2 regions of the Paenibacillus sp. FSL H8-0457 genome follow, and region 1 is predicted to be linked to the other one. Evidence: riboswitches for the same ligand, from Rfam matches in the RefSeq annotation. Region 1 holds a riboswitch; the other holds the start of a gene.
The links. Region 1 has a riboswitch for FMN ahead of ribD (bifunctional diaminohydroxyphosphoribosylaminopyrimidine deaminase/5-amino-6-(5-phosphoribosylamino)uracil reductase RibD). Riboswitches for the same ligand answer to the same signal wherever they lie in the genome.
Positions count from the first base shown of each region.

Region 2: linked by a shared signal. The riboswitch ahead of MHI43_RS06530 (DMT family transporter) and the one ahead of ribD (bifunctional diaminohydroxyphosphoribosylaminopyrimidine deaminase/5-amino-6-(5-phosphoribosylamino)uracil reductase RibD) in region 1 are both predicted to bind FMN.

Region 1 is NZ_CP150293.1:2,478,728-2,486,923, reverse strand. It holds gene ribE (6,7-dimethyl-8-ribityllumazine synthase) at 1-343, opposite strand, end outside; gene MHI43_RS10885 (bifunctional 3,4-dihydroxy-2-butanone-4-phosphate synthase/GTP cyclohydrolase II) at 601-1,839, opposite strand; gene ribE (riboflavin synthase) at 1,890-2,558, opposite strand; gene ribD (bifunctional diaminohydroxyphosphoribosylaminopyrimidine deaminase/5-amino-6-(5-phosphoribosylamino)uracil reductase RibD) at 2,582-3,682, opposite strand; FMN riboswitch at 3,951-4,134, opposite strand; gene MHI43_RS10870 (acyl-CoA thioesterase) at 4,335-4,736, shown strand; gene MHI43_RS10865 (peptidylprolyl isomerase) at 4,812-5,243, opposite strand; gene lysA (diaminopimelate decarboxylase) at 5,445-6,779, opposite strand; gene MHI43_RS10855 (spore germination protein) at 6,898-8,196, opposite strand, start outside.
Region 2 is NZ_CP150293.1:1,528,784-1,536,979, reverse strand. It holds gene MHI43_RS06535 (sigma-70 family RNA polymerase sigma factor) at 1-426, opposite strand, end outside; gene MHI43_RS06530 (DMT family transporter) at 640-1,611, opposite strand; FMN riboswitch at 1,754-1,920, opposite strand; gene MHI43_RS06525 (hypothetical protein) at 2,154-2,507, opposite strand; gene MHI43_RS06520 (alpha-L-glutamate ligase) at 2,593-3,540, opposite strand; gene MHI43_RS06515 (M20 family metallopeptidase) at 3,558-4,706, opposite strand; gene MHI43_RS06510 (dipeptide ABC transporter ATP-binding protein) at 4,737-5,744, opposite strand; gene MHI43_RS06505 (ABC transporter ATP-binding protein) at 5,713-6,741, opposite strand; gene MHI43_RS06500 (ABC transporter permease) at 6,738-7,667, opposite strand; gene MHI43_RS06495 (ABC transporter permease) at 7,680-8,196, opposite strand, start outside.

The DNA of each region.
Region 1 (8,196 bases):
CGAAAATCGTTGGTACGCCGGTCTTCAGGTTAATGGCGGACACCCCCTTGGCCACTTCGTTGCACACGTAATCATAGTGCGTGGTGGAGCCGCGAATGACGGTTCCCAGGGTGATGATCGCATCGTATTTGCCGCTTTCTGCCATCTTTTGGGCGATGAGCGGAATTTCAAACGCTCCTGGCACCCAAGCGACGTCGATTTCGTTGTCCTGTGCGCCGTGACGCTTCAAGGCGTCCAGTGCGCCGCCAAGCAGCTTGCTGGTGATGAATTCGTTGAAACGACCTACCACGATGCCGTATTTCAAACCTTCGGATACTAAATGACCTTCAAATATTGTTGCCATGTTGGATGACTTCCTTTCGGGTTGGAGTTTATATAAGGTCAAACATGGATTTGGAATGACATCGAGGTGATTGCCCGCTGCGCTGACGGCTGCTGCTTCCGATCGCTGTTAACTCCTGATTTCATGATCTAATTTCTCAGGGAAGAAATCAGGATTTAAAGGCGACCGCTGACGCTTCTCCAGCAGCATTCCGCCCTCTTCGCTGGGTTATTCCGTGAGGCAAACCTACTCCATGATTGACCTTTTATTGTTGGTGATTAGTTAGCACTCTCGTTCTGCTCGATATCATTGAACTTCAGCATATGACCGAGCTTCGCTTGCTTGGTGTGCAGGTAGCCCGTATTATCCTCGTTCTCCGGCATTTGAATCGGGACCCGCTCCACGACCTCCAGGCCGTAACCTTCGAGACCCTTGATTTTACGCGGATTGTTTGTCAGCAGGCGGATCTTCCTTACGCCCAAATCCTTCAGGATCTGGGCTCCGATGCCGTAATCGCGCAGATCCGCCGCAAAGCCTAGCTTCAGGTTCGCATCGACGGTATCGAGCCCTTCTTCCTGCAGCTTATAGGCTTTCAGCTTGTTGATCAAGCCGATGCCCCGCCCCTCCTGGCGCATATAGAGAAGCACGCCTCTGCCTGCTTCATCGATCTGGCGGAGGGCCGCCTCAAATTGCGGACCGCAATCACAGCGATGGGAGTGGAACACATCCCCTGTCAGGCACTCGGAATGCACGCGGACGAGAACCGGCTCACTCGGGTCGATCTCCCCTTTTACCAATGCGACATGCTCTTTGTTGTCCACGTCATTGGTGTAGGCTACGGCCTGAAACACGCCGTAGTCGGTGGGCATCCGCACGGCTACCTCGCGCTGTACGAGCTTTTCTTTTTCGTTGCGGTAATGGATCAGATCCTTGATGCTGATCAGCTTCAGATCATGCTTTTTCGCGATCTCCACCAGGTCTGGAAGCCTTGCCATCGTGCCGTCTTCCTTGATTACCTCGCAGATGACGCCTGCCGGATAGGATCCGCTCAGGCGGGCTAAATCGACAGCCGCCTCCGTATGTCCTGCCCGGCGAAGAACGCCGCCGTCTTTGGCAATCAGCGGAAACATATGGCCCGGTCTTCGAAAATCGGCGGCCGATGCATTTGGATCCAAGATGCCGTTGACGGTTATGGATCGTTCATAGGCGGATATGCCCGTCGTGGTGTCCTTATGGTCAATGGAGACCGTAAAGGCCGTTCCATGATAGTCCGTGTTTTGCGTCACCATCGGTTTGAGATCGAGTTCCTGAGCCCTAGTCTGCGTCATGGGCAAACAGACCAGCCCGCGGCCTTCGGTGATCATGAAATTGATGACCTCGGGGGTAGCTTTATCCGCTAATGCGATAAAATCGCCTTCATTCTCGCGGTCCTCGTCGTCAACAACGATGACGACCTTGCCTTCCTTCAAATCTGATAACGCCTCTTCGATCGTATGAAATGAAAAGCGCTCATCCATCCCTATTCCTCCTTCTTCTCATGGAGATATCTCTATATGCAAGAAACAGCTTAGGCAAAGCCATGCTCGGCCAGGTAATCCCTGCTGATCCTCGATTTCGTGCCGCTTCTGCTACCTGCGCCTTCCGAACCGTAATGCAGCAGGTGATCTACATATTTCCCTAAAATGTCGCATTCGATATTAATCGTGTCGCCCGCTTTTTTATAAGCGAGCACCGTCTCCGCCAGCGTGTGGGGAATGATGGACACCGTGAAGGAGGAATCCGTCGTTTTGACAACGGTCAAGCTGATTCCATCCAGCGTGACCGAGCCTTTCGGAATGATATATTTGAATACGTCCCCATTCGCGGGCGAAATCTCGTATACCACTGCATTCTGATCGGCCTTTACGCTCCGAATGACGCCGATGCCATCCACGTGTCCCTGAACGATATGGCCTCCGAATCTCCCTCCGGCTGCCATCGCCCGCTCCAAATTAACCTTCCCGCCCGGCTGCAGCTCCTTGAGATTCGTGTTTCTATAGGTTTCCGGCATAACGTCAACCGTAAACACGCCCTTGTCGATCGCTGTAGCCGTCAAGCAGACGCCATTTACGGATACGCTGTCGCCCAGCTTCAGATCGTCCATAATCCGGTTAGCGGAAATGCTCAGCAGCATGGCCTCCCCTTGGCGCCCGATACGCCGCATCTCGCCGATCTCCTCGACCAATCCAGTAAACACAGGCTTCCCTCCTTTCTCGCTCCTTATTTCCAGACCGGAATGCCGGTGACGTAGATATTGTCGCCCAGTCTTTCGGTCTCAAGTCCTGTCAGCGAAATCGCTTGGTTCATCTGTTCATAACCGCTGAACATGTAATTTCCCGGCGCATCATACCCGCCGATGATTTTGGGGGCGATAAACTGGATGAGCCGGTCCACCAGCTTCTGCTCCAGCATCGAGCCATTAAGCGTACCGCCGCCTTCCAGCAAAATCGAGGCGATCCCCTTTTGTCCCAGTTGGAGCAGCGCTACCTTTAGATCCACCCGTGGTCCAGGTCCGCAGGGGAAGACCTGAGCACCAAGCTCTTCCAACTCGGACCGCTTCGTATCATCCGCCTGCTCCGTCGCCAAGATCCAGGTTGGCGCCAATCCGTCTGACACGACATGGCTGTCGAGCGGTATCCTCAGGCTCGAATCCACGATGATCCTGACCGGGTGAAGCCCCTCAACGCCAAGCCGGGTCGTCAGGCTCGGGTTATCCGCGATAACCGTAGACACGCCGACCATGATGCCTTGATGGCGATGGCGCAGCGTATGCACAAGCTCCCGGGATTTTTCATTGGAGATCCACTTGCTGTCCCCGGTTTTCGAAGCGATCTTGCCGTCCAGCGTGCTCGCCGTCTTTAACGTGACGAAGGGCCGGCCCGTCGTAATGAATTTAACAAAGGCTTCGTTCAGGCGAAGAGCGCGATCTTTAAGGATACCCGTTTCAACCTCGATTCCCGCTGCGCGCAGCATCTGAATCCCTCTGCCCGCCACGAGGGGATTCGGATCCTCGCAGGCCACAACCACCCGCCGAACGCCCTCGGCGATAAGCCTCTCGCTGCAAGGCGGCGTTGCGCCGTAGTGACTGCAGGGCTCCAATGTCACGTACACGGTACTGCCTGCCGCTTTCGGCCCGGCCATATTCAGGGCATGAACCTCGGCATGCGGCGTTCCGCGTTCCAGATGCGTGCCCACCCCGGCGAGAGCACCGTCCTTAACGACGACGCAGCCGACTACCGGGTTGATCCCGGTTTGGCCCTGCGCACGTTCAGCCAGATCCAGCGCAAGTGACATATAGAATTCATCGTTGACGATATCCATGCTAAACATGCCCCTTTCCCAACGTTCATACAAAAAAGCCCTGCCAAAGATTCCGAAGAATCCTTAAACAGGGCTTGATGGAAGTTAATCATTGACACGATAAATAACCGTCATGAATGCAGATTTCGCGTATAACAAGCGACCCAAATCCGTCACAGGCGAAACCAAAAAAACGCCGTCACAGCTTTGAATTGCATGTGAAAACCTGCACATAACGCATGTCACGCTGTGCGCAAAGACACAATAACATGTGCTGCTTATGTGTCCCTCACTCCTTCTCCCATCCAGACTATACTGTCGGTCCCGGATTTGCACCAGGTCCACCGCATACGATGTGAAACGTCACATTCATATCCGGGTCACGGACTAAGACGCAGCACTCTGCTTCGATAAGCTCAATCACTGCGTTCATCACCGCCGGTAGGGAATTTCACCCTGCCCCGAAGGATTAAACCTATGAAATTGTTTGATCTTATGAAGAATCTTATCACCCCCTTTTGAAAATTGCAAGAAAAAACAACTAACTTTTTTAAAGCGAATAACTTTAATGCTGTCATTAGCATGGACTTTTGAAGGAGAACGCTTCCCGAAGGGAGAACAGTTAAGTAGGGTAGCAAGGAGATAAGTAGCAGTTGAAAAGGAGCGAGCCACGATGAAAACTTCGCTGGACATTATCGTCCGTCCCACGGAGATCGACGTCAACGGACATGTAAACAATGCAAAATACCTCGAATACCTGGAGTGGGGCCGGGAGGAATGGTACGAAGCGGGAGATCTGCGGTATGATGTGCTGAAACGGCTCGGGGTCCAGACCGTCACCGTCAATATTAATATCAATTACCGCAAGGAGTGCGGCCAAGGCGAACGGCTGACCGTCGTGACGGAACCCGAATCCATGGGCCGCACGAGTTACGTCATGGCCCAGCGGATATACAACGAACAGCATGAGCTGTGCGCGGATGCCATCGTTACCAGCGTGGCGATGGATGTAAACTCACGTAAAAGCCGGCCCGTCCCCGAAGAACTCAGCCGATTGTTCCCAGCCCCTGCGTAATCCGCCCTTTGCGGCGGCCATAAAAAACAGGCTCACCTCTGAGGGTGAGCCTGTTTTTGCATGATGCTGAATTTATTATGCTTCGTACACTTCTACTTTTTCCATTTTGTCGCGGCCTTTAAATGCATCCACATACTCCATGCCTTCAACGACTTTGCCAAATACGGTATGTTGTCCGTCCAAATGCGGTTGCGGCTCGTAGCACACGTAGAACTGACTTCCGCCGGTGTTCCGGCCAGCATGCGCCATGGCCAAGCTTCCGCGCTCGTGCTTGTTAGGATTGATCTCGCAATTAATGGTATAACCCGGTCCGCCGGTCCCCGTTCCCTGCGGACATCCGCCTTGAGCGACGAATCCAGGAATTACGCGGTGAAATACCAGACCGTTATAGAAGCCGGAGTTGGCCAATTTCTCAAAATTAGCTACCGTGTTCGGTGCATCGTTCTCGAACAGGTCGAGCACAACCTCTTTGCCGTTTTCCAAGGTGATCTTCGCTTTTTTTGCCATATGTGTGTATCTCCTTCCGTTATCTCAAACGCTTTTATCGATTTTTTTACAATGCAAGTTATAGTTTACTATGAATTGAGCCTCGAAGCAAAACGAACTTGTCCCCGTCCTCGCGACCATATCCGACGGAAGGCAGGACGAAGAGCCCTGACCGCAGCCGGAGGCTTTGGCGGGCCCTTCCTATCCAGAGACATTGACGTCTTATAAACTCGTAACGGTTTCTTTTGTTACACCCGCCGGCACGACATCGTTGCTGATGATATCGGCAAGCGATTCGCGGCGAACGACCAGATTGCTTTGCCCATCCTTCACGAATACGACCGCAGGTTTGCGGATCCGGTTGTAGTTGCTGGCCATGGAATAGTTGTATGCGCCCGTGCAGGACACCGCCAGCAGATCGCCCGTTTCAACCTTCGGAAGCTCCAGGTCCCAAATCAGCATGTCTCCGCTCTCGCAGCACTTGCCGGCAATGGATACCGTTTCTTCCGGCTCTTCTTTAGCCCGGTTTGCAAGCAGCGCTTCGTATTTCGACTCGTAGAGCGCCGGACGCGGATTGTCCGTCATGCCGCCGTCGACGGCAACATATTTGCGCACCCCGGGAATATCCTTGCTGGTTCCCACCGTGTAGAGCGTGGTACCTGCGTCACCGACGATGCTCCGACCCGGTTCCACCCAAATTTCAGGAAGCTCGGAACCAAGGCCCGCAAAATGGTTCTTTACCGCATCCGTTATCGCTTTTACATACTGGGATACTTGAAGCGGCGTATCTCCATCCACGTAGCGGATACCGAATCCGCCGCCCAGGTTCACGACCTTGAACACGACGCCCAGGCCTTCTTTTACGGAAGCTGCAAATTCAGCTACGCGCTGAACAGCCATCTGGAAGCCTTCCACCTCAAAAATCTGGGAACCGATGTGGGAATGGATGCCCATGAGATGAATATTCGCCTGTGCTTCCGCAAGCTGCACCGCTTCGTACGCAGAGCCGTTGCCGATATCAAAGCCGAACTTCGAATCGGTTTGTCCTGTCGAGATATATTCATGCGTATGCGCCTCGACGCCCGGTGTCACGCGAAGCAAAATGTTGACCTTGCGGTTCTTCTCGGCAGCGATGGCCTGCAGCATATGCAGTTCGATCACGTTATCGACAACGAAACAGCCGATTTCGGCATCCAGCGCCATCTCGATCTCTTCCGGCGTCTTATTATTTCCGTGGAAATGAATCCGATCCGCCGGGAATCCGGCTTGAAGCGCCGTGTACAGCTCTCCGTCGGAAACAACGTCGAGCGACATGCCTTCCTCGTCGGCCAATCGGCACATGGCCATAACGCAGAACGCCTTGCTTGCATACGCGACTTGGAACTTCAAACCGGAAGCCTTAAAGGCCTCGATGTATTCCCGGCAGCGGTTGCGAACCGACTGCTCGTCTACGATATATAGTGGTGTTCCATATTGAGCTTTCAAATCGGATGTGTCACACCCGCCGATTTCCAAATGCCCCTGATCGTTAATCTTGCTTGTACCGTGTAAAAACATGCTTACAATTCCTCCGATCCATTGTTTCAAAAATAGGGTAATCGAATAATTGTTCACAGTATAGCAGACAACGGAAGGTAATCAAAATGGATTTTTCAACACAACATTTGTGTTATTGTTAGTGCTCGCCCCTCGGATTCATTTCCGGGCCCATTTTCGTGTTGTCACGCGTTTTGTTGAGAGCCGGGCGTCTTCTTGACAGAAGCAGCGGTTTGCGGAATAAAATTTCGCCCATCGCTTTTGCACTAAATGGTATAAACGGCCATAAATAAGACGAGTTATAGGAACGGTGGGTCGTCAGGAGCAGAATCAGGAGCGTTGTGCCGATGACAAAGCCCTTCACCCCAAACAAGGCTGTGGCCAGCAGCAGGATCAGCCTGACCATCCGATTGGCAAGTCCCAGCTCGTAACTCGGAGTTGCATACATCCCGATGGAGGCAACCGCCATATACAAGACAACCTCGTTGACAAACAATCCGGTTTTAACGGCAATATCGCCGATCAAAATCGCAGCGATCAAGCCCATTGCCGATGCGAGCGGCGTCGGTGTATGAACCGCGGCCAAACGGAGTAAATCCACCCCGAATTCCACGATCAGAAACTGCAAAATAATGGGAATTTTCGCATTCTCCTGCGGACCGATGATATCGAGTCCCGGCGGCTTCAATTCAGGATGGACAACCAGCAGCATCCACAACGGGAGCAGGAACATGGAAGCAAAAATGCCTATAAATCGTATCCAGCGAAGATAAGTCCCCATAAACGGGGTCTGCCGGTTCTCTTCCGCATGCTGGCAGAGATCCAGGAAGGTGGTCGGCATGATCATCACACTCGGCGATGTATCCACCATAATGACGATCCGGCCTTCCAGCAGGTGGGAAGATACCACGTCCGGCCGCTCCGAATAACGGACCAGCGGATAGGGGTGCCAGCCCTTGTTTACAATCGCTTCCTCCAGCTGCTTGTCGCCTAGAGGGAGCCCCTCCAAATCGATTTCCTGGATTTTCTTCCGGATGGCTTCTACCTGGGTACGGTCGGCTACGTCATCGATGAAGACCAAACTGACGTCCGTTCTCGTACGCCTTCCCACTTTGATGATCTCCACATGCAGTCCCGGATCACGAACCCGTCTCCGCACAAGGTTAACGTTTGTCACCAGCGTCTCCGTAAACCCGTCCCTGGCGCCTCGAACAACGCGTTCGACAGCCGGCTCTTCGAGTCCCCGTACGGGATATTTCCGGGTGTCCAGGATGATGGCGGAATGCGCATCCTCGATGAACAGCGCGCATAGGCCTGACAGGACCTCGTCAATCACCTTGCTGAGCCTGGTATCCCGCTCCACCTGAACATGGGGAATATAGCGGTTCATGATTTCGGAAAGCGCATGGTTGTTAACGTCGTCTGGCGTCAGGTACGT
Region 2 (8,196 bases), 950 kb from region 1:
ATAAAAGTACCTGCGGATGAATATTTCGCGATCCGGTTCGCCCATCCCCTGTACCATGCCGCTTATCGTTTCCTTCTCCTGCCGCAGAATAGCCAGTGCCTCCGCAGAGGGACAAGAAACGGCGTCATCTTCCAATTCGGATTCAATGACCCGCTGCCTTTTTCGCAATGCATTCAAGGTATGATTTCGCGCGGCTATGGCCAGATAAGGCTTGAGACTATCTCCGCGCAGCATGATTTTTGTCCCGTCTGTCCACAGCTTGACCAGCACGTCCCCGGTGATTTCCTCCACATCGAAGGAATTAAACCGCCCTCCTGCCACCTTAGCGACCACCGCGGCTATGTAGCGTGAATAGCGGTCAACCAATGTTTCAAAACATCGCGGATCTTTCCTCGCTAGCCCATCCAGCAATGTCTGATCCTCCATGGGATCCTCCCCCTCTTATATAATCATCTCTGTTGGTAGAACCAAGCCACAAATCCCGTGCTACTATATAAGACACCTTTAATTCCGGAAACCCTACACATCTTTTGAAAAAATAATCCTTTCGCCAAGCAAACGGATTGGAGTAGCTTTGCTTGGGATAACGGCAAAAAAGCCGACCCCATCGGGATCGGCTTTATCTACAAACGTATGATTTTATTGCAATTGCGGAGAAGCCTCGGATTGCTGTCTCGATATGATGAACAGCACGATCCAGATCAGCAGGAATCCAAGGAGCTGAGGCCCTGTCACGATTTGCTGGAACACAATCCAGTTGATCAGCACGCCCACCATGGGAAAACTCAGTTCCGCGAGTGTTGCCACAGAGGCTTTGGTCGTGGTTAACCCTTTATAATAAACCAGCAGGCTCAGGAGACCCGGCAGCAGTGCCTGCCCGATCAGGTTGAGCGACACCAAGGCAAAAGCTCCCGTATTCCATGCGGGCATATTCCAGGCTGCCCCCTCGCTCCATGTCAAGACGGTCAAGAGCGGCAGGGCAAGCACAAACCGCAGCGAGGTTACCGTCTCGTATTTCAGTTTGCCTACCATCAAGCGTCCCATGACCGTTGAGCCGCCCCATAAGGCTGCTGCGCCTAAGGACAGGAGGCTGCCGACTTGAACAAACTCGTTCCAATGGCCGATCGGCAGGGTTAAGCCGAAGGTGAGCAAATACGTACCTGCCAAGGCGATGATAAGCAGGAGCCCGAAATGGCGCGGGAGCTTCTCTTTCAGAAGCAGGCTGGCCAGAATGATGGCAAACAGCGGCTGCAGCTTCTGCAGCAGCAGGACGGCATTCAGATTGCCGCTCGACAGTCCCATTGTGAACAATACGGTTGCCAGTGCCGATCCGCCCCAGGATATAAACAGCAGCGCGCCGACATGATTCCAGCCAAGGCCTTTTAGTTCCTCCCGGTTCTTCCACAATACAGGGATTGCAATCAGGGAAATAATGATATGTTCGAGCAAAACGATCTGAGCCGAAGTCAGATTCTTGAGCAGGATGACCCGAAATAACGGGTCAACGCCCCACAGGGCGGCCCCCAAAACAACGAGCCAGAACCCTCCTTTAAAACGTCGACTTGCCTGTGTGTCGGAACCATAAGGTTTCACCTTGATCCCGGTATTCATATTACTCATCTTGCCCTCTCCTGTCTTGAATACGGAGGTCTTACTAGCAGAAAGCCCCCGTCATCGGCATGGCCGACGTATACGGGGGCTGATCAAATAAGCCTGCGTCGAATGGAATATTCACATTCACGGCAAACTCATCTTTGATCTTCTCCCATCCGGACTTTACCGTCGGCCTTGGAATTGCACCAAGTCAGTCGCTGCATTCATGTTGGATACAGAACGCAGCGAGTCGCGGGCTTGGGTTCGTTCGCGAAGGAACGAACCATCACCGCCGGTCAGGAATTTCACCTTACCCCGAAGATCCATATTCATGTTTTATTTTGGTCGTGCCATCAAACTGATTAACCGATAATTCCTATAAACTTAGTTGTTATATTGAAATTATAACATGAATCCTTTCATGTAAATACATCTATTTTCAAAATAAACGAAATTAGACTTGAATACAATGAAAAATCTCACGTTCATCCAATACTTACTGAGAATTATACAGCAAGTATCAATTTGTTACCAGTATGATATTTTACCATCTCTTGTTCTTATCCCGAATACGTTCTAGGTTTGACAACAGCCGCTCCTGCCTGGAGATTCAGCAAATCTAGCGCTTCCTTGGTATTGAGGCTCATTCCCCCCCAATGAGGCTTAGATAACAGCTGTGAAGCACTTTCCACAACTGTCTCCTCAGGTTGTTTCGACTCACTCAACAATATTTTGCTGCCATCAGGCCGAACGATATACTGACGCAAATATCTGCCTTCCCTTATCGTCACAAGCTTCCCTTGGCTCTCCTCCTTCTTGCTCTTCTGGAGTATCTCTTCAAACCTTCCTTGGGCAGGTTCGACTTTCTTCCACTTAGCAGTGTTCCAGTTCATATAGTCGAATTCGATACGCATAAGGCCACATCCTTATCAGCTTATTCATTCACTGATATTATCGGAAACTGGGCACTTCTCCTTAACTCAGGTTAGCGTTAACCGTTCACCGCAGCACAAGCTCCCGCTTCAAATACTCCGAGAGCGTTCTGGCGATCTCTTTCATACCTGATACATCCGCAAGCGCTTCGGCATCGGGATTGTAGTTCGTATTGGTGTTCACGTCATACGTATAGGTCTTGCCAGCCGAATCGGTAATAAATTCAATTCCCGCAAAGCTGATGCCATTCTGCTGCAGAAACGCCTCGTACTTGGCAATGAGCGGGCTGTCGAATCCGTTAATGACTTCGAACTTCGGCCGTATAACCGCTTCCTCGCCGACAGGACAGAATTGGTCGCTAATCTGGCAAGCATCGGCCGGACACAATTGGAATCCTTCGGAAGTGTCTACCCGAACCGCATAATAGAATTTGCCGTCGATGAATTCGCAGCGGGTAATATACTGATCCTCGTTCTTGATGTATTGCTGGATTAAGGTTACGCCATCTACCGATTCCTCGAAGCCCGGTCCGTTTACATAGGTCTCCAGGCTCTCTAAACTATCAAACAAGTAGACGCCAAGCCCTTTGCCGGCACGGTTATGTTTCGTAATAAAGGAGCGGTAAGGAAATTCCCTCGCCGCTTGAATGACTGCTTCCTTCCCTACTGCGGCCACCGTAGCCGGGGTCTCGATGCCGAATTTTTGCAGCTCCAGGTACTGCTTGATTTTGTTGATTTCCAGTTCCAGGGCCCGGCTGTTATTCAGTACCGTACGCCCGTTATGCTCCAGCCATGCCAGCACGTTAGACGTATATTCCGCCGCATACCGATGGTTCCGGGAATGGGAGGAGGCACTCATCCGGTTATAAAAGACGCCTGTCGGTGGCAGCTGGCCCAAATCGAGCGTTCCCTCGTGCAGATGCCAGAACTCATGCGGAACCCCCTGCTCTTCCAACGCTTGACGGAGCGGCACGATCCAGCTCTCGTTCTCATGTATAATGTATGCTTTTGTCATGTTCCCATCATCCTCCCTTATCCTTGCTGTCCACGGCTCAATCGCTCAATGACATTAGCGAGCAGCCGGGTACGCGGCACCAATGTATCGATATTCAAGTATTCATCTTGGCTGTGGGCATTCCCGCCGCGCGGTCCGAGTGCATCGATGGTAGCAATGCCTACCGCCGAAGTGATATTGGCATCGGAACCGGAACCCACGCTTTTATCGCCGATATCCTCGCCCAGCTCACGCGCTTCCTCCTGCACGATGCGGAGCAGCCATTCCGAAGCCTCATTCTTGATCATCGGCGGCCGGGTTATGCCACCCGTAAGTTCGAGCGATGTCCCCTCGATATCGACCGTGGAGCAAATCTCGCGGATTTTTCGATCCAGCTCATCCGCCTGCTCCTTCGTGCTCATTCTTACATCAATGAAAGCATTCGCATGGGGAGCGATCGTATTGCTTGAAGTTCCCCCGCTGATTACGCCAACATTGACGTTTATCCCAACCGCTGGATCACTCAAAGCGTGAAGCTTGATGATTTTATGAGCAAGCTCGCCAATGGCGCTCCGTCCTTTCTCGGGTTCAGCTCCGGAATGGGCAGCTACCCCTTTTACCGTCAAATAATATTTGCCGCCGCCTCTTCGTCCCGTAACCAGCGTTCCGTCCTCGTCGCTCGGCTCGACAATCAGGGCGTATTTGCTGAGTTTGGCCTGTTCTTCGATCAGCGCCCGCGAATGAACGGAGCCGACCTCCTCATCCGAATTGAGGATAATGCGAAGGTTCTTGTAGCTGTTGCTGCCCGACTCAATAAGATGCTTGATCGCATACAGCGTCGTAACCTGGCTCGCCTTCATATCGAATACACCCGGCCCATAAGCACGCTTCCCATCCCTGGAGAATGGACGCTCCGCCACCGTCCCCTCCGGAAACACCGTATCCATATGCGCAATAATCAATATTTCCGGATTAGCGGCCTCCGGATGGGTGATGAGCAGATTATTCCCTCGCTCTGTCTGAGCCTGTACAGTGACCTGGAACCCGGCCTCCACATACAGACGCCCCATTCTGGACGCTACGAGATCCACGCCTGATTTCAAGAACGTGCCGCTCTCGATGTTCACGATCTCCTCAATTTCTTTTAACATTTCCGCCTCTTTCTGTTTCCAGTCTGCTGTAGTCACGCCATCAATCCCCTTTCCCTTTCGATATCGTTAACTCCCGCTTGCGGATTCCTCGAACAAATGGCATTGAACCGTATGCCCTGTCGATGTTTCCCGATTGGCGGGTTTGACTTGTCTGCAGACATCCAACACATACGGACACCGGGTATGAAATACACAGCCGGAAGGCGGATTCAACGGGGACGGAATATCCCCTTGGAGAATAATCCGCTCCCGCTTTGTCTTCGGATGAGGTGCCGGAATCGCGGAGAGGAGAAACTGCGTATACGGATGCAGCGGATGCGCAAACAGCTCGTCTGTAGGTGCCTGTTCCACCAGATGTCCCAAATACATCACGCCAATCCGGTCCGCGATATGCCTCACAACGCTTAGATCGTGCGCAATAAAGAGGTACGACAGTTGAAATTCCGACTGAAGCTCCACCAGCAGGTTCAGTATTTGCGATTGGATGGACACATCGAGCGCGGATACCGGTTCATCGCATACCACCAGCTTCGGACTCAATGCGAGTGCCTTGGCTATGCCGATTCGCTGCCGCTGGCCTCCGGAGAATTCATGCGGGAACCTGTCCAGATGATGCGAGGCAAATCCAACTCGGCTCATGAGCTCCAGCACACGCTCCTGGCGCTCCGCCTTCGTTCCTTGTCCATGAATGATCATCGGCTCGGCTACGCTGTAACCGATTCTTTTCTTCGGATCCAGTGAAGAGTTCGGATCCTGAAAGATCATCTGGACTTCTCGGCGAAAATTCTGCAGCGCCTTGGATCGTAAAGAAAAAATGTCCTGATTGTCAAAAAACGCCTCTCCGGCGGAGGGATCGGTCAATCGCATAATCGTTCTGCCGGTTGTGCTCTTCCCGCTGCCGGACTCTCCGACCAGACCGTAGGTTTCTCCTTCATGGATGACGAAGGATACATCCTCCACCGCTTTCACCTGCTGCTTCCTCCACGAGGAGCCGGACTTCAACGCAAAATATTTCGTTAAATGTTTAACCTCCAGCAGAGGCTCATGCTTCGTAACCGATGTAACTGAAGACATCTCCTTCACCTCTGCTTTCTGCAATTTCCTTGTAATGCCAGCAGCGGACCCGATGTCCATCTGCTGCTTCTTCCAGTATGGGCGGCTCTGATCTGCATACATCCGTGGCAAACGGACATCTTGGGGCAAACCGGCAGCAATGCGCCACATCCTGCATCGCCGGAACCGAGCCCTTAATCTCATACAGCTTCTCTTTACGCTGCCCTTCCATGTTTGGCACCGATTGCAGCAGTCCCATGGTGTAGGGGTGAAGCGGATGATCAAACAGCGTCACCACATCGGTCTCTTCGATAACCTCTCCCAAATACATCACGATCACCCGCGAACACATCTGTGCCACGACCGACAGATCATGGGTGATGAGCATAATACCCATCCGAAGCCTGGCCTTCAACTCGTTCATCAGCTCCAGAATCTGAGCTTGAATCGTGACATCCAGCGCTGTGGTCGGCTCATCTGCAATCAGAAGCCTCGGCTCACAGGACAAGGCTAACGCAATCATCACCCGCTGGCGCATGCCTCCGGACAGTTCGTGGGGATAAGCACGGAAACGCTTCTGCGGATCGGAAATTCCGGTCAGCCGAAGCAATTCCACTGCCCGATCGCGGGCCTGCCGGGACGATACCTTCTGATGCAGGGTTATCGCTTCAATAATCTGGTCGCCAATCGTATACACCGGATTCAGAGAGGACATCGGGTCCTGAAAGATGATCGAGATATCATTACCGCGCACAGTCCGCATCTTCTCTTCGCTCAGTTGAAGCAGATCCTGGCCCGCGAACCGAATCTCTCCGTCATATCGGGTTGTCGTCTCATCGAATAAACGCAGAATCGATTCTGCCGTCACACTCTTTCCGCATCCGGATTCCCCGACAATGCCTACCGTTTCCTCCGGGTAAACTTGAAATGACACCCCATCCACGGCATTGACCGTACCGTCATCTGTCGCGAAGGTAGTGATCAAGTTCTTCACTTCCAATAAAGGAGTTTGGCTCACTTAAGTTCACTCCTATCGATGCCTTGCGTCTGTTTTTTGCGAAATGCATGTTTTTTCTTCATCTTCGGATCTAGAAGATCGCGCAGACCGTCTCCCATCAGATTCAAGCCCAGGATCATCAGTATGATACAAATTCCGGGAAAAACCGTCATCCACCAGGCGTTAAAGATCACGTTCTTCCCATCCAACAGCAGGTTTCCAAGACTGGGAGCCGGTGCAGGAATGCCTGCCCCTAGGAAACTCAAGGACGCTTCCGTCAAGATGGATACCGCGAAGATAAAGGAGGCCTGTATGATTAACGGGGACAACACATTCGGTAAAATATGCAGAGCAATAATCCGGACAGGACCTGCACCTTGTGCACGCAGTCCCTCAATATACGTCTTCTCCTTGATGACCAGCGCAGCCGACCTCACGATGCGCGCAATGGATGGAATATACACGATGGACAGCGCAATGATGACATTACTCGTCCGCGGCCCCATGATCGCTACAATCGAAATGGCCAGCAGAATGGACGGGAACGCATAGAGTCCGTCGCATATTCGCATCAGAATATGATCGCATAGGACGTAATAAGCAGACAGCAAACCCACAACGAGACCAATCAATCCAGCGATCAGCGTGACTGCGGCTCCTACCAGCAAAGATACACGCATGCCATACAGTACCCGGGAGAACACATCCCGGCCAAAATTGTCCGTTCCGAAAATATGCTCTGCACTCGGGGCCTTTAGCCGATTCATCGCCTCCAGCGCATAGGGATCATGGGAAGCAATCCACGGTGCAAGAAGCGCGGCTAATGACACCAAGGCCACCAAAACGGTGCCCGTCATCAGGAGTGGGCTTGATATATAACGCCGCCACTTCAGCGCTCCCGGCTTCGGCGTAGCCGCTGAAGCGGCAAGCTTCACTTCAGACATCATCTTCACTCCTTCCTATCGACGATTCAACTTGACTCGGGGATCAAGGAGACCGTACAGCAAATCTATTAGCAAATTCAGCAGCACGTACGTTACAGTGATGAGCAGGATACTGCCTTGAATGACGGCGAAATCCCGGCGTTCGATGGAACGGATAATAAGCTGCCCGATGCCGGGAACGTTGAATACCGTTTCAATAACCGAGGCCCCGGTAATCAAGGTGCCGAACGTCTCCCCAATTACGGTAAGAATCGGAATGAACGCATTTTTAAGCGCATGTTTATAGACGACGATTCTCTCTTTAAGTCCCTTTGCCCTTGCGGTTTTAATGTACTGCTCGCTGAGCACCTCAATTATCGATGAGCGCGTCATTCTCGCAATTAATGCAGCCTGCATCGCACCCAGGGCAATCGCGGGGAGCAGCAAATAACGAAGATGGTTCCATAGCCCGCTGCTCAGCGGTTGATATCCCGCTACGGGCAGCCATTGCAGCTTTACGGCAAAGAACAGGATCAGGAATAACCCGAGCAGA